DNA from 3 places in the Methylobacterium sp. 190mf genome. Region 1 is predicted to be linked to each of the others. Evidence: predicted binding sites of a transcription regulator. Region 1 holds the regulator's gene; each other region holds the start of a gene.

Region 1 (5,472 bases):
CCGGGACCCGCCGGCTCGCCTTCGCGTACGGCGACGAGCCGGTCCTCCCGGCCGCCGCGGCGCCGGCCGCGACCGCGCCGCCCGCGACCGCGCCGGCCGCCGCCGACTTCGACGCGCTGACGCTGGCGACCGCCGCGGCCTTCGCCTTCCTCGGCGGCCTGATCCTCAATCTGATGCCCTGCGTCTTCCCGGTCCTGTCGATCAAGGTGCTCGGCCTCGTGCGGCACGCGGGCGAGGGGCCGGCTCGGCTGCGGCTCCACGGCCTCGCCTACACGGCCGGCGTCCTGGCGAGCTTCCTGGCGCTCGCCGCCGCGCTGATCGGCCTGAAGAGCGGCGGGGCCGCGATCGGCTGGGGGTTCCAGCTCCAGTCGCCCGCCATCGTGGCGGGGCTCGCCTACCTGCTGTTCGCGATGGGCCTGAGCCTCTCGGGCGCGGTCCATGTCGGAGGCCGGCTCGCCGGCCTCGGCGACGGCCTCACCCGGCGCGGCGGCCTGAGCGGCTCGTTCTTCACCGGCGTGCTCGCGACCCTGGTGGCGACGCCCTGCACGGCGCCGTTCATGGGCTCGGCGGTGGGCTTCGCGCTGACCCAGAGCGCCGGCGTGGCGCTCGCCGTCTTCGCGAGCCTCGGCCTCGGCCTCGCCCTGCCCTTCCTGCTCCTGACCCTCTGGCCGCCGGCCCTGCGGGCGCTGCCGCGGCCGGGCGCCTGGATGGAGACCCTCAAGCAGGTGCTGGCCTTCCCGGTCTACGCCACCGTGGCGTGGCTGATCTGGGTGCTGGCGCAGCAGGTCGACCCGCGCGGGCTGCTGGCGGCGCTGATCGGCCTCGTCCTCGTGGGCTTCGCCGCCTGGGCCTGGGAGCACGGCCGCGCCGCCCCGCCGCGGGCCGGCCGGGTCGCGCAGGCCGCCGCCGCGCTGGCGCTGATCGCCGTTGGGGCCCTCGCCGTCACCCTGCCCCGGGACCGCGCCGCGCCGGCCGCGCAGGCCGCCGCCGACGGGATCGAGCCGTTCACGCAGGCGCGCCTCGACGCCCTGGTCGACGCGCACCGCCCCGTCTTCGTGGACATGACCGCCGCGTGGTGCATCACCTGCGCGGTCAACGAGGCGACCTCGCTCAACACCAAGGCCGTGCGGGCCGCGATGGCCGAGCGCGGCGTGACCTACATGAAGGGCGACTGGACCAACCAGAACCCCGAGATTACCCGCCTCCTGGAGAAGCACGGGCGCAGCGGCGTCCCGCTCTACCTGCTCTATACCGGGACGGGAGAGCCCCAGGTGCTGCCGCAGATCCTCACCGAGGGGACGGTCCTGGCGGCGCTGGAGGCGGTGCCGGCCGCCTCGGGCCGGAGCGCGGCGCTGGCGCGCTGAATCCCTGGAGACCGGGACGCGCGGATCTTCGCGGGCCCGTCCCACCGTCTTTGCGAGCGGAGCGAAGCAACCCAGCAGCGCCGCGCGCATCGGCGTCCCGCCGCCCTGGGTCGCTTCGCTGCGCTCGCGATGACGGTGCGCCGGAGCGAAGTCCTATCCGGACGGCCAGTGAGGCCGCCTCAGGCCTCCAGCGAGAAGGTCTCGTCGAAGGCGTAGCCCGAGCCCCGGACCGTACGGATCGGGTCGGTCTGGCGCGGGCCGTTCAGCGCCTTGCGCAGCCGCCCGACATGGACGTCGACGGTACGCTCGTCGATGTAGACGTCGTGGCCCCACACCCCGTCGAGGAGCTGCTCGCGGGAGAAGACCCGGCCCGGCGCCAGCATCAGGAATTCCAGGAGCCGGAACTCCGTGGGGCCCAGATGCAGCTCCTCGCCGCCGCGGCGGACGCGGTGGCCGGTGCGGTCGAGTTCCAGGTCGCCGGCCGCTAGCCGGTCCGAGACGTGGGCGGGCTTGGCCCGGCGCAGGAGCGCGCGGATCCGGGCGAGCAGCTCCGGGACCGAGAACGGCTTGACGATGTAGTCGTCGGCGCCCGTGCCGAGACCGCGGACGCGGTCGCCCTCCTCGCCCCGGGCGGTGAGCATAATCACCGGCAGGCGCTCGGTCTCCCGGCGCGCCCGGATCCGGCGGCACAGCTCGATCCCCGAGAGGCCGGGCAGCATCCAGTCGAGCAGGACGAGGTCCGGGATCCGCTCCGCCAGGAGCAGCTCGGCGTCGTCGCCGCGCGCCGCCGAATCCACCAGGAAGCCCTCGGCCTCCAGGTTGTAGCGGAGCAGCGTGCTCAGGGCCTCCTCGTCCTCGACGATCAGGACTTGCATGCTCACGTTCGAAGACTCGTTCTGCGGGCGGTCCCCGGATGGTGCAGGAGGCGCCGCCCCGCCTCAACCCGCACGGAGAGTGACCCCGGCCGCGCCCACAGGAAGGCGCCGGGGTCGGCGCCTCACGGCGCCTGCACGCCGTCCACGGTCGCGTAGTTCGACGCGTCGTTCTTCGGCCGGTCACCCGCCAGCGTCTCGCCCGTGGCGAGGTAGTGGATCGTCTCGGCGATGTTGGTGGTGTGGTCGCCGATGCGCTCGACGTTCTTCGCGCAGAACAGGAGATGCGTGCAGAACGAGATGTTGCGCGGATCCTCCATCATGTAGGTCAGGAGCTCGCGGAACAGGGAATTGTACAGGGCGTCGATCTCGCCGTCGCGCTCCCAGACGTCGTGGGCCGCCTGGACGTCGCGGCTCCCGTAGGCGTCGAGCACGTCCTTGAGCTGACCCTCGGCGAGGTCGCTCATGTGGCGCACGCCGAGCACGATCTTCTGGGCCGGCGCCTGGTCGGAGATCGCCACCACGCGCTTGGCGACGTTCTTGGCGAGGTCGCCGATCCGCTCCAGATCGCCGGAGACGCGGATCGCCGAGATGGTCTCGCGCAGGTCGATCGCCAGGGGCTGGCGCCGGGCGATCAGCAGCACGGCGCGCTCCTCGATGTCCCGCTGCAGCGCGTCGAGGCGCTTGTCGGCGAGGATCACCGCCTGGGCGAGCGTGTCGTCCCGGCGCACGAGGGCGTCGGTCGCCTCCGCGGTCATCTTCTCGGCGACGCCGCCCATCTCCGAGATCGAGCGACGCAGGTTCTCCAGGTCGGTGTCGTAGGAGGTGACGATATGGCCGGGCATGGCGGATCCTTCGATGGGGTCCCGGGGACGGCCCTCCGGGAGGCTTGCGGGACCCGCCGGCGCGCCGGAGACGCGAGCGGCGGTCCCGGGACCGGAGCGGCCCGGCAGACTAGCCGAAGCGGCCGGTGATGTAGTCCTGCGTGCGGCGTTCCGTCGGGTTCATGAACATCCGGTTGGTCGGACCGAACTCGACGAGCTGCCCCAGATACATGAAGGCGGTGAACTGCGAGATGCGCGCCGCCTGCTGCATGTTGTGGGTGACGATCACGATGGTGAACTCGTCGCGCAGCTGCTCGATCAGCTCCTCGATGCGGCCGGTGGAGATCGGGTCGAGCGCCGAGGTCGGCTCGTCGAACAGGATCACCTCCGGCTTCTGCGCCACCGTCCGGGCGATGCACAGGCGCTGCTGCTGGCCGCCCGACAGGCCGGTCCCGGGCTGCCGGAGCTTGTCCTTCACCTCGTCCCAGAGGGCGGCCTTGCGCAGGGATTCCTCGATCCGGCCGTCGAGCTCGGATTTCGGCAGCTTCTCGTAGAGGCGCAGGCCGAAGGCCACGTTGTCGTAGATCGACATCGGGAACGGCGTCGGCTTCTGGAACACCATGCCGATGCGCGAGCGCAGCTCGTTCAGGTCGACGGAGGGGCTGAGGATGTTCTCGCCGTCGAGCAGGATCTCGCCCTCCGCGCGCTGCTCCGGGTAGAGGCTGTAGATCCGGTTGAAGCAGCGCAGCAGGGTGGACTTGCCGCAGCCGGAGGGGCCGATCAGCGCCGTCACCTGCCGGTCGTGGAAGTTGAGGTTGACGTCCTTCAGCCCGTGGAAGCTGCCGTAGTAGAAGTTCAGGTCCTTGACGGCGATCCGCACGGGGCCGCCCTCTTCGGCGCGGTTGCGGTTCAGCTCGACCGTGGGGATCGCGGAGGCGGCGTTCATCGTCGTGTCCTCGAAAGGGGGCTCAGCGCGAGGCCTGCGGCTTGATCACGAGGCGCGCGATGATCGACAGCGCCAGGATGGTGGTGGTGATCAGGAGCGCGCCCGCCCAGGCCAGGCCCTGCCAGTTCGGGTAGGGCGAGAGGGCGAACTGGTAGATCATCACCGGCAGGTTCGCGACGCCGCCCATCAGGTTGGCCGAGAACCAGGAATTGTTGTTGAGCGCGGTGAACAGCAGCGGCGCGGTCTCGCCGGCGATGCGGGCGAGAGCCAGGATGATGCCGGTGACGATTCCGGCCGAGGCCGCCCGCCAGGTCACGCTCATGATCACCGTCGAGGGCGGCGCGCCGAGCGCCGCGCCGGCCTCCCGCAGGGTGCCGGGCACGAGGCGCAGCATGTCCTCGGTGGTGCGCACGATCACCGGCACGGCGATGATCGCCAGCGCCACGCCGCCGGCCCAGCCCGAGTAGGTGCCCATCGGCCGCACCATCAGCGTGTAGACGAACAGGCCGATCAGGATCGACGGCGCCGAGAGCAGGACGTCGTTGAGGAAGCGGATCAGGGCGGCCAGCTTCGAGCCGCGCCCGTACTCGGCCAGGAAGGTCCCGGCCATGACGCCGACCGGCGTCGCGATCAGGATGCCGATCCCGGTCAGAACGAGGCTGCCCAGGATGGCGTTGGCGATGCCGCCGCCCTCCGAGCCCGGGCCCGGGGTCGGGTTGGTGAACAGGGTCGGCGTGAAGCCGCGCACGCCCTGGACGATCAGCATCACCAGGATCGAGCCGAGGACCAGGGCACCCACCACGGTGGCGCCGGTGCAGGCGACGCGCAGGGTCCGGTCGGCGACGCGGCGCCCCTGGCGGACCCGGCCGGGGCGGCGCTGGGCGGTGGCGGCGATCGTGCTGGAGGAAACCATCGCGCGTGCTCCTCAGGCGGCCTGGACGCGGCGCGTCAGCAGCCGGGCGATGATGAGCACCACGAAGGTGATCACGAACAGGATGCAGCCCAGAGCCATCAGCGCGTTCAGCTGGAGGCCGTCCGCCTCGTTGAACTCGTTGGCGATGCGCGACGCGATGGTCGAGCTGGGGTCGAAGATCGAGGCCGAGAGCCGGTTGGCGTTGCCGACCACGAAGGTCACCGCCATCGTCTCGCCGAGCGCCCGGCCGAGGCCGAGCATGATCGCGCCGATGATCGAGACGGCCGCCTGCGGCACCAGCACGTGGCGCACGACCTCCCAGGTGGTGCAGCCGATCCCGTAGGCGCTCTCGCGCAGCACGGTCGGGATCTGGTCGAGCATGTCGCGGGCGATCGAGGCGATGAACGGCACGATCATGATCGCCAGGATGATCCCGGCGGTGAAGACGCCGACGCCCGACGGCACCCGGGCGTAGAACAGCGTGCCGACGATCGGCATGCCCTCCACGAGGTTCGAGACCGGGATCTGGACGTAGCGCGCCAGGAGCGGCGCG
Region 2 (5,472 bases), on a different contig from region 1:
GTTCCAGGAGGCGCTTGGCGCCGACGCGCAGCACGCGCGACCGCACGAGGTTGGCGGCGGCCACGAAGCTGAGGGCGAAGCCCGCCAGCCCCCCGAGCAGCGTCCCGAGATAGGCCATGAGCAGGGTCTCGCCCAGCAGGCCCAGCCATCTGGGCAGGCCCCAGTACCAGGCGCGGACGTCCTCCAGCGGGTGCTCGAGGCTGATCGGCGGCAGGATCTGCTGGATGTAGGCGGTGAACTTGCCGATGTTCTCGGCGAAGACCAGCGGCCGCACCTCGGCGATCAGGCCCGCGACCACGGCGAGCGCCGCCACCAGGGCGAAGCCCGCCAGCGTGCGGCGGCGGGCCTCGCCGGTCGCCGCCGCGTAGAGGCCGGAGAGGGCGGCTGCCCGCTCCGGCGACAGGGGTGTCAGACCGCGCAAGGCGGGCGGCTCCGGATCAGGACTTCCGACGCTGCTCGTCGTTGAACCGCAGCATGTCGATGATCGGCTGGTAATCCTTGAGGGTCACCGGCGTGAGATCCTGGTCCTTGCCGTCGGAGAGCCGGTCGAACGCGGCCTTGTCGGCCTTCGGCAGGGCCACGAAGGCGTTGCGGATCTTGGCCTTCAGGTCGTCCGGCAGGCTCGCCAGCACGGCGAAGGGCCCCTCCGGCAGGAAGTCGGACTTGAACACGACCCGGAAGTCCGACTGCTGCATCGGCGTGCCGTCGGGCTTCTTGAGCATGCCCTTGGCGGCCATGCGGGTGACCATCGTGTCGGTCTCGGAATTCCACAGGTTGGCGGCGGCGTCGGCCGTGCCCTGGGTGAGCGCCAGGACGGCGTTCTCGTGGCTGCCCGCGTAGAAGGTCTTGCCGAAGAACTTCTCGACGTCGTAGCCGGCCCGCTTCAGGAAGAAGCGCGGCGCCTGATTGCCGGAGGTGGAGTTCGGATCGACCAGCGCGAGGTTCTTGCCCTTGAGATCCTCGACGGTCTTGTAGGGGCTGGAGGCCAGCACGTAGACCACCGAATAGTAGCCCGAGGCGCCGGTCTCGTGCTTCTGGTTGACGATCGGCTCGATCTTCACGCCGGTCATCACGGCCCGCGCGAACGAGGCCGGCCCGTACCACGCGATCTGGATGTTGCCGGCGCGCTGGCCCTCGATCACGGCGGCGTAGTCGCTCGCCACCCGCAGCTTGACCGGCACGCCGAGCGTCTTGGTCAGGTAGGCGGTGAGCGGCGCCCAGCGGTCGGCGGTGCCCGAGGCGTTCTCGGCCGGGATCACGCCCAGCGTCAGCTCCGGATACTGGGCCTTCCAGTCCTGGGCGGCGGCCGGCAGGCCGAGGAGGGCGAGGGCCGCGGCGGCGGCGGCGAGGGTGCGTCGGGTGATCATCGGGTCGTCCTTCGTGGCGTCGGCGAGGTTCAGCCGGCCGGAGGCCGGTCGGGCGTTTCCAAGACGGTGCATTTTGGCGGTGCGCTCTGGCGGTGCGCTCTGGCGGTGCGCTCTGGCGGTGTTCGTTGGGGCCCGGGGCCCGGATCAGGCGCCGAGGGCGGCCTCGCGGACCGGCCGCGCCGGCACGTGACCGGGCCGGCCCGGCATCGCGGCCCGCTGCTCCGCCTCGCGCTGCGCGGAATCGTCCAGCACCTCGCCGGCCTCCAGGCCGTAGAGCCGGCGCGCCACGTCCTCGGTGAGGTCGAAGGGGCCGCCCTCGAACACGACCCGCCCGGCCGCGAGGCCGACGAGGCGGTCGCAGTAGGCGCGGGCGAGGTCGAGGGAGTGCAGGTTGCACAGCACCGTGATGCCGTAGCGCCGGTTCACGTCGGCGAGCGCGTCCATCACGAGCCGCGTGTTGCGCGGGTCGAGCGAGGCGACCGGCTCGTCGGCGAGCAGGATCTCGGGTTCCTGCACGAGGGCGCGGGCGATGGCGACGCGCTGCTGCTGGCCGCCCGACAGGCCGTCGGCCCGCTGGCCGGCGAACTCGCCCATGTCGAAGCTCTCCAGGGCGGCGAGGGCCATGGCGCGGTCCTCGGCGGACCATTGCCGGAGCAGGGCGCGGTGGGTCGGCACGTGGCTGAGGCGCCCCATCAGCACGTTGGTCATAACGTCGAGCCGGCCGACGAGGTTGAACTGCTGGAAGATCATGGCGCAGCGGGTGCGCCACTCGCGCAGCGGGCGGCCGCGCAGGGTGGTGACCTCGCGGCCGTCGTGGAGGATGCGCCCCGAGCTCGGATCCGCCAGCCGGTTGATGAGGCGCAGCAGCGTGGACTTGCCGGCACCGGACCGGCCGATCACCCCGACGAAGCTGCCGGGCTCGATCCGGAGCGACACGCCGTCGACGGCGCGTCGGTCGCCGTACTGGCGCGTGAGATCCTCGATAACCAGCATGCCACCATCCGCCGGGGAACGGCCGCACGTAGACGCCGGTTTGACGACGATTGGATGACGTATTCGGGACGATTATATTTGCCGGCGCAGCATCTCGGCTTTTCGATAGCCGACTTAATCTTCGTGGCGCTCCAGGAATGCTTCGATGGGCAGCCCGCGGAAATCCGGCAGCGCCCGGCGCAGGCGCTCGTGGTCCCAGTCCCACCACGCCAAGCGGGTCAGACGGTCCGCGACCGCCTCGGGGAAGCGGCGCCGGACCGGCCGGGCGGGATTGCCGACGACGATCGTGTAGGGCTCGACGTCGCGGGTGACGATGGCGCCCGCCCCCACCACCGCGCCGGTGCCGATCGTGCGCCCGGGCAGGACGACCGCGCCGTGGCCGATCCAGACATCGTGGCCGATCGCCACCGGGCTCGCCCGGCGCCGGTCGAAGAAGGCGGGCTCGTCCGATTCTTCCGGCCAGTAGGCGCGCGCCCGGTAGGTGAAGTGCGCCTGCGACGCCCGCTCCATCGGGTGGTTGCCGGGATTGATCCGCACGCTGGCGGCGATCGAGCAGAACTTTCCGATCGCGGTGTAGATCACCTCGCCGTCCTCACCGATGTAGGAATAGTCGTCGAGGGTCGTCTCGGTGAGGCGGGTGCGGGCGCCGACCTCGGTGTAGCGGCCGAGGCGGCTGTCAACGACCCGGGCGCTCGGATCGAGCGCGGGTTCGAGGCCGAGGGGGCGGTCAACCACGGGCCTCTCCGAAGGGCAGGCGCGCCAGGAGCCGGAACGGTCCCGACCCGTCCTGGGTCAGGAGGCTGACGGCGTCGATCCGCAGGGGCTCCGGTCCCGCGGCGGCGTAGGCCTCGGACAGGCGCCGGTGCCAGAGGTCGCGCTCCGCCTCCGGCAGGGCGTCGGTCAGGGTCATGTGGAAGCGGAAGGCCTCGAACACGTAGGGGTAGCCCCAGCGGTCGAGGAGCGCGCGGCCGCGCGGGTCGAGGCGCTCCGGCCGGCGCTTGGCGCGCTCGGCCTCCGTGAGCGGTGCCCGGAACGGGTCGAGGGCGGCGACGCACTCGGCGGCGAGGAGCCCGAGTTCCGGCGGGGGTGTCTCCGGCACCAGGGCGAGGAACGGCCCGAGGGCGGCGACCCGGAGCGGCCCCACCGCCACCGGCGGGTGCGCGGCCGCGAGGGCGCGGGCGGCGGCCACGAGGTCGGCCTCCCCGGTGCCCGGGGCGAGGCGCAGCGGCGCCTTGAGGGTGGCGTGGAACCCGTAGACCCGCGCGCCCGCCGTGACGGGTGCGAGATCGCCGAGCCCCTCCGGGTGCGGGACCGGCAGCCCGGTGACGTTGTCGGTGCCGAGGATCGCCCGGCCGAAGCCTTCGAGGCGCGAATCCGGGGCGGGCAGCCAGTAGAGGGCGTAGCGGCGCGACACGTCAGGGCCTCCGATCGCCGGGCGGTCAGGCCGTCGGCGCGTAGGTGCGCGCGTCGGCGGCCCGCCGGGGGCGCACGTCCATGGCATTGCCCCGCCACACGATGGCGCTCCGCATCCAGGCGCCGACCCAGATCGCCGGGATCAGGGCGTCGCGCGCCAGGAAGGCGGCCAGCGTGCGGGGCGAGCGGTGCCAGCCCGCGCGGAGAGCGAGCCGGTGCTCCGCGGCATAGCACAGGGCGGCGAGGCCGGCAGCGCCCGCGAGGCCCGCGAGGCTTCCGGCCCAGAGGGCGACGAGGAGCGCCGGCAGCAGGACGCCGCTGCCGATCTCGGGGGCGAAGAACAGCGGGAAGGTCACGCGGCGCAGGCGCGCCCAGCGCAGCTGCCGCGCCCAGACCTCCCGGAAGCCGCGCGGGCCGAGCGGCTGCTCGAACGGGCTCGCCACGAGGTGGACCCGCTTGCCGGCGGCGCGCACGAGCTTGGTGGCGGCCGCGTCCTCGGCGATCTCGGCCGCGAGCGCCTGGAGGCCACCCTGCGCCTCCAGGAAGGGCTTGTGCCAGAGCATGCTCTTGCCCTGCGCGAAGCCCAGCCCGAAGGCCTCGGCGGCGTATTGCCAGCGCGCCTGCAGGGTGTTCAGGAAGGCGCACTCCACCTCCGCCATGAAGCTGCCCGGGCGGGCGCCGGCCGGGGTGGAGCAGACGAGGCCGGTATCGGCGCGCCACGCCGCCTGCAGCCGCTGGAGGTAGTCCGGCGGCATGGCGACGTTGGAATCGGCGAGCACCACCCAGTCGTGGGCGGCGGCGCGCCAGCCGCGCAGGCAGTTGTTGAGCTTCGGGTTCGCGCTGACGCGCTCGTCGCCGAGGATCAGGCGGGCGGGCACGTGCGGGTGGGCCTCGATCAGGCGCTCCACCATCGGGACGATCGGGTCGGCCGGGTCGGCCACGCAGAAGATCAGCTCGTAGGACGGGTAGTCGAGGCGGAAGCTGCGGAGGAGCATCTCCTCGCTGTAGGCCTCGACCCCGCGCAGGGGGCGGACCAGGGAGACGGGCGCGCCGTCCGGGAACCGCGACGGGCCGTGGTCCCGGCCGAGGCGCCGGGCCGCGACGGCGATGCTGCCGATCTGGACGACGGCCAGGAGCGCGCCGAGGGACAGGGCCGGCACCGTGGCGTCAATCATGCGGATCCCTCGTGCGATCGGGCGAGCGGTCCGGTCCGCTAGCGGCCGGACCGCGTCAGGCGTGTGACAGCGCCGCCCGACGCTCTCGGACACGCACTCGGACACGCTCGCCGACGCGCGGCGTCGCGGGCCGTCACCCAACCGTCACCGCGCGGTTTTAATCCCCGCTCACCACGAAAGATTCCGCGCGAGGGTTCATGTCCGATACCGCCGTGATGCCGTCGGGAGCGGTGGGAGGCCGGAAGGCGGGCGGCCCGCGCCTCGACCACGGGATGCATCTCGGCGGGGTGGTGGCGTTCCTGCTCGTCCTCGTGGCGGGCCTGGGCTACGCGGTGGTGAGCCTCATCGCGGACATGAACGCGGTCGGGGAGGCGCCCCTGGCCTACGGCGCCTTCGCGCTGCTCGGCCTCGCCCTGCTGATCGCCCTCGCCTTCGAGTTCGTGAACGGCTTCCACGACACCGCCAACGCGGTCGCCACGGTGATCTACACCCACTCGATGCCGCCGCTCGTCGCGGTGATCTGG
Region 3 (5,472 bases), on a different contig from region 1:
GGGCTGCGCCCGAGCTGCGTCAGGCCGGCGCGGTGGACGGCCGTCCCGTAGCCGACGTTGCGCTCCCAGCCGTAGCCGGGATGGCGCCGGGCGAGCCGCCGCATCAGCTGGTCCCGGAGCACCTTGGCGACGATCGACGCGGCGGCGATCTGGGGCACCAAGTGGTCGCCGCCGACGACGGCGCGGCCGGGCAAGCCCGGCAGAGCGTCGCGCCCGTCGACCAGCACGGGCGCGGCGAGGCCGAGCCGCGCCACCGCCCGCGCCATGGCGTCGAGGGTCGCGCCGCGGATGTTGATCCGGTCGATCAGGGCGCGCGACCCCGCCGCCACCGCGACCCGCGCGTGGGCGCGGATCAGGGGGGCCAGCCGGTCGCGCACGGGCTCGGGGACGCGCTTGCTGTCGTCGAGGGCCGCGAGCAGGTCGGCCGGGATCGCCGCCGGATCGAACCAGACCGCGGCCACCACCACGGGTCCGCAGAGCGCGCCGCGCCCGACCTCGTCGCAGCCGATCGCCGCCGGATAGGCGGCGGCCCGGGCGGGATCGAACGGCCCGGCGACCGGGGGCCGGGCTCTGGCGGACCCGGCCGGTCCGGCGGGCGATCCGGCTGGCGGCTTGGCGGGTGGCTTGGCGGGCGGCATCGCGCCCTCCTGCCATTCCGCGCGGACGCCGTCACGCGTCAGGCGGCGTCGCGGGTGCTCCGGGCGCCCCCATGCGCCTCGACGATGTTACCGAAGAACTGCCGCGCGCTCACGTCCCAGCCGCGGCGCAGGGCCTCGGCCCGGCACTCGGCGCGCGACAGGCGCAGGGCCGCCAGCGCGGCGACCCGCAGGTCCGGGTCGAGCACGCCGACCCGCGTGCCGCCGACGACGTCGTTCGGACCCGGCACCGGGAAGGCCGCCACCGGGAGGCCGCTGGCCAGGGCCTCCAGGAGCACGATGCCGAACGTGTCGGTGAGGCTCGGGAAGACGAAGACGTCGCAGGCCGCGTAGACCGCCGAGAGGTCCGCGCCGGTGCGGGTGCCGAGGAAGTGCGCCGCCGGCGCGAGCGCCTGCAGCCGCGCGCGGTCCGGGCCGTCGCCGACCACCACCTTGGTGCCGGGCAGGTCGAGGGCGAGGAAGGCCGCGACGTTCTTCTCCACCGCCAGCCGCCCGACGTAGAGGAACAGCGGCCCCGGCAGGCCGGCGAGTTCCGCCGGCACGGGCGTCCCGGGCTCGGCCGGCCGGAACCGCTCCGTGTCCACGCCCCGGGTCCAGCGCATCAGCCGGCCGAAACCCCGCGCCGCGAGCTCGCCCTGGAGCGAGGCGGTGCTGACCATCGTCCCGCGGGCGGCGCCGTGGAACCGGCGCAGGTACGCGTAGGACCACGCCTCCGGCACCGGGGCGCGGGCGGCGAGGTATTCCGGGAAGCGCGTGTGGTAGCTCGTCGTGAAGGGCAGGTCGTGCGCGAGGCAGTGCCGGCGCGCCGCGAGGCCGACCGGCCCCTCCGTGGCGATGTGCACGTGGCTCGGCCGCTCGGCCCGCCAGCGCGCCGCCACCCGCTCGCGCCCGGCATAGGCGAGGCGGATCTCCGGGTAGCCCGGCAGCGGCAGCGAGCGGAAATCCGCGACGGACAGCAGCGTCGTGGCGAAGCCGTGCTCGGGCGCGCGCCGGACCATCTGCTCGAGGGAGCGCACGACGCCGTTCACCTGGGGGTGCCACGCGTCGCTGGCGATCAGGAGCTTCACGGCGGCGCCCTCACGCCACCGCGCGCCGGCCCGGCAGGGGCTGCGGCACGACCTCGGCCTCCCGCGCCCGCAGGAGGCTCGGGTAGTGCAACACCTCGATGCGGCCGTCGTAGTGCTCCACGAGCCCGGTGCAGGATTCCACCCAGTCGCCGGTGTTGAGGTAGCGCAGGTCGCCGATCGGCCGGTCCGCGGCGTGGTGGATGTGGCCGCAGATCACCCCGTCGGCGCCCTGGCGGCGGGCCTCCTCGGCCAGGATCGTCTCGAAGCGGCCGATGAAGCTCACCGCGTTCTTCACGCGCAGCTTCGCCCAGGCCGACAGCGACCAGTAGGACAGGCCGAGCCGCCGCCGCACCTTGTTGATCAGCGTGTTGAGGGAGAGCGCCAGCGTGTAGGCGCCGTCGCCCAGATGGGCGAGCCACGGCGAGTGGCGCACGACCATGTCGAACTGGTCGCCGTGGATGACGAGGTAGCGCTTGCCGTCTGCCGCCTCGTGGATCGCGGTCTCGGCGAGTTCGATGCCGCCGAAGCTCGTGCCCACGTAGTCGCGCAGGAACTCGTCGTGGTTGCCAGGCAGGTAGACGATCCGCGCGCCCTTGCGGACCTTGCGCAGGAGCTTCTGCACCACGTCGTTGTGCTCCTGCGGCCAGTACCAGCCCGAGCGCAGCTGCCAGCCGTCCACGATGTCGCCGACGAGGTAGATCGTGTCGGCGTCGTAGTCCTTCAGGAACGACAGCAGCAGGCCGGCCTGGCAGCCGCGCGTGCCGAGATGCAGGTCGGACAGGAACAGCGTCCGCACGCGGACCGGCATCTCCTCAACCTCGGCCACGGCACCCTCTCCCGGCGGCTGAACGGTGCCGGGATCCAGAGCGCGATCCGATCTCAGTTTGATGACGCGGGTTCCGACGGGGCGGAAAGACTTCGGTGTGCGGTGCCGCGAAGCCTCTCAACCGGAGCGTAGCTTCGTTGCGTCGCACAAAAAATTTTTTTGGCAAGTTCCGGAAGTTTTTCCGGTTTTCCTTTCGAGCTTCACCGCCTCATAATACCAAGAACCGGCCGCTCGGCACGAGCACGGCCGGACCTTGACAGGAAGGCGGCGAGGACGGCCCTGGAGCCGTTGGACGGGACGGCAATTCGGAGGCGACCGGCGCGCGGGGGCGCGCCGCGACGCGAGCGGCGTGAGGCCGCCTGCCGCTCCGCGGAGACCCCCCGATCACGGCAGAGGATGGCGTTCGAGGGGGTGCGGCGCGAGCCGCTCTCGACGGCGCCGGACCGACTCCCTGAGGACGCTTGGACAACCCGGTGCGGGTTCACGCCCGCGCGCAATGGACTTTTCGGAGGAAACATCATGGCCGCAACCCGGCGCCCCGGTCGCAACCACCTCTTCATCCCGGGCCCCACCAACATCCCGGAGCGCGTCCTGCGCGCCATGCACGTGCCGTCGGAGGATCACCGCTCGCCGAGCTTCCCCGAGCTGGTGAAGCCGCTCCTGCAGGACTCCAAGATGGTGTTCGGCTCGACCGCCGGGACGGTCATCCTGTTCCCGTCCTCGGGCACCGGCATCTGGGAATCGGCCCTGTCCAACACCCTCTGCCGCGGCGACACGGTGCTGACCTCGCGCTACGGCCAGTTCAGCCACCTCTGGGTCGACATGGCCCAGCGCCTCGGCCTCGACGTGGTCGTCCAGGAGGAGGAGTGGGGCACCGGCGCCGATCCGCAGAAGATCGAGGAGGCCCTGCGCGCCGACAAGGACCATAAGATCAAGGCCGTCATGGTCGTCCACAACGAGACCGCCACCGGCGTCACCAGCGACATCGGCGCTGTGCGGAAGGCGATCGACGCCGCCGGGCACCCGGCTCTGCTGTTCGTGGACGGCATCTCGTCGATCGGCTCTCTGCCGTTCGAGATGGACGCGTGGAAGGTCGACTGCGCCATCGCGGGCTCGCAGAAGGGCTTCATGCTGCCGGCCGGCCTCGGCCTGATCTGCATCAGCCCGAAGGCGCTCAAGATCGCCGAGAGCGGCACCGGCCGCAACGACCGGCTCGGCCACGCCTACTTCGCCTGGAAGGACCAGCTGGCCGCCAACGCCACCGGCTACTTCCCCTACACCCCCGTCCTGCCGCTGCTCTACGGCCTGCGCGAGGCCCTGGCGGTCGTGAAGGAAGAGGGGCTGGAGAACGTCTACCACCGCCACCACGTCCTCGCCGAGGCGACCCGCCAGGCGGTCGCGGCCTGGGGCCTCAAGCCCTGCGCCAAGGAGCCCAAGTGGAACTCCGACACGGTCACGGCGATCGTGGTGCCGGAGGGCGCCGACGCCGCCAAGGTGATCACCCACGCCTACGAGCGCTACAACCTCTCGCTGGGCGCCGGCCTGTCCAAAGTCGCCGGCAAGGTGTTCCGCATCGGTCACCTGGGCGACCTGAACGAGCTGTCGCTGCTGGGTGCCATCGCGGGCGCCGAGATGGCCATGATCGATTGCGGCATCAAGGTCACGCCGGGCTCGGGCGTCGCCGCGGCCTCCAGCTACCTGCGCGAGAATCCGCTGCATAAGGCGTGATCTGCGCACGCGATCGGGGCGGGACCGGGTTGCCGGGCCCGCCCCGACGCGCAAGTAAGAACAAGACTATCGAGGAAACCGCCCGTCGTACGAGAGGGGTCCTATGACCAAGAAGATCGTGTTCCTGGATCGTGAATCCCTCGATGCCAGGGTCCGACCGTTCAATTTCCCCCACGAATACGTCGAGCACGAGTCGACCTGGACGCCGGAGGAGATCGTCTCCCGCCTCCAGGGCGCGGAGATCGCGCTGATCAACAAGGTCCCGATGCGGGCCGAGACGCTGAAGCAGCTCCCCGACCTGAAGCTGATCGCGGTCGCCGCCACCGGCACCGACGTGGTCGACAAGGCCCAGGCCAAGGCCCAGGGGGTCACGGTCGTCAACATCCGCAACTACGCGTTCAACACCGTGCCGGAGCACGTGGTCGGGCTGATGTTCGCCCTGCGCCGGGCGATCGTGCCCTACGCCAACTCGGTGCGGCGCGGCGACTGGGCGAAGTCCAAGCAGTTCTGCTATTTCGACTATCCGATCTACGACATCGCCGGCTCGACGCTCGGCATCGTCGGCTACGGGGCGCTGGGCAAGTCGATCGCCAAGCGCGCCGAGGCGCTGGGCATGAAGGTCATCGCCTACGACGTGTTCCCGCAGGACGGGCTGGTCGATTTCGAGACGATCCTGACGCAGTCCGACGTGATCACGCTGCACGTGCCGCTGACCCCCGACACCAAGGGGATGATCGGCGCCGCCGAGCTCAAGAAGATGAAGAAGAGCGCCATCCTCATCAACACGGCCCGCGGCGGCCTCGTGGACGAGGCGGCCCTTCTCGAGGCGCTCAAGGACGGCACCATCGCGGGCGCCGGGTTCGACGTGGTGGCGCAGGAGCCGCCCAAGGACGGCAACATCCTGTGCGACGCCGACCTGCCGAACCTGATCGTCACGCCGCACGTCGCTTGGGCGAGCAAGGAGGCGATGCAGATCCTGGCCGACCAGCTCGTCGACAACGTCGAGGCTTTCGTGGCGGGCAAGCCGCAGAACGTGGTGGAAGCCTAAGCTCAAAATCAGCAACGGGCGTTCCCCTCCCCCCTGCGGGGAGTGGCCAGGGGTGGGGGTGGTGCAGGAGGCACTGCTCCGCTCAATTCTCCACCACCCCCACCTCCGGCTCCTCCCCGCAAGGGGGAGGAGAGGGGCTGCGTCCAC

Evidence for each region. The regulator PhoB, encoded in region 1, activates phosphate uptake and scavenging genes when phosphate is short. The targets are predictions, from matches to a motif close to TGTCATNNANCTGTCAT.
Region 2: phnC (phosphonate ABC transporter ATP-binding protein) is a predicted target of PhoB. The motif match lies at 2,404-2,420, and genes of this name have one in related genera.
Region 3: C4T42_RS07595 (UDP-2,3-diacylglucosamine diphosphatase) is a predicted target of PhoB. The motif match lies at 2,600-2,616, and genes of this name have one in related genera.

What each region holds. Positions count from the first base shown of each region.
Region 1 is NZ_FNVI01000015.1:118,431-123,902, forward strand. Features, by position in the region: gene C4T42_RS18780 (protein-disulfide reductase DsbD domain-containing protein) at 1-1,364, shown strand, start outside; gene phoB (phosphate regulon transcriptional regulator PhoB) at 1,544-2,239, opposite strand; gene phoU (phosphate signaling complex protein PhoU) at 2,362-3,081, opposite strand; gene pstB (phosphate ABC transporter ATP-binding protein PstB) at 3,191-4,006, opposite strand; gene pstA (phosphate ABC transporter permease PstA) at 4,029-4,919, opposite strand; gene pstC (phosphate ABC transporter permease subunit PstC) at 4,932-5,472, opposite strand, start outside.
Region 2 is NZ_FNVI01000019.1:129,948-135,419, reverse strand. Features, by position in the region: gene phnE (phosphonate ABC transporter, permease protein PhnE) at 1-421, opposite strand, end outside; gene phnD (phosphonate ABC transporter substrate-binding protein) at 438-1,367, opposite strand; gene phnC (phosphonate ABC transporter ATP-binding protein) at 1,512-2,360, opposite strand; gene C4T42_RS21745 (chloramphenicol acetyltransferase) at 2,475-3,095, opposite strand; gene C4T42_RS21740 (DUF1045 domain-containing protein) at 3,088-3,774, opposite strand; gene C4T42_RS21735 (ceramide glucosyltransferase) at 3,800-4,948, opposite strand; gene C4T42_RS21730 (inorganic phosphate transporter) at 5,146-5,472, shown strand, end outside.
Region 3 is NZ_FNVI01000005.1:104,111-109,582, forward strand. Features, by position in the region: gene C4T42_RS07585 (ribonuclease HII) at 1-638, opposite strand, end outside; gene C4T42_RS07590 (glycosyltransferase family 1 protein) at 677-1,723, opposite strand; gene C4T42_RS07595 (UDP-2,3-diacylglucosamine diphosphatase) at 1,734-2,549, opposite strand; gene C4T42_RS07600 (aminotransferase class V-fold PLP-dependent enzyme) at 3,069-4,277, shown strand; gene C4T42_RS07605 (D-2-hydroxyacid dehydrogenase) at 4,381-5,325, shown strand.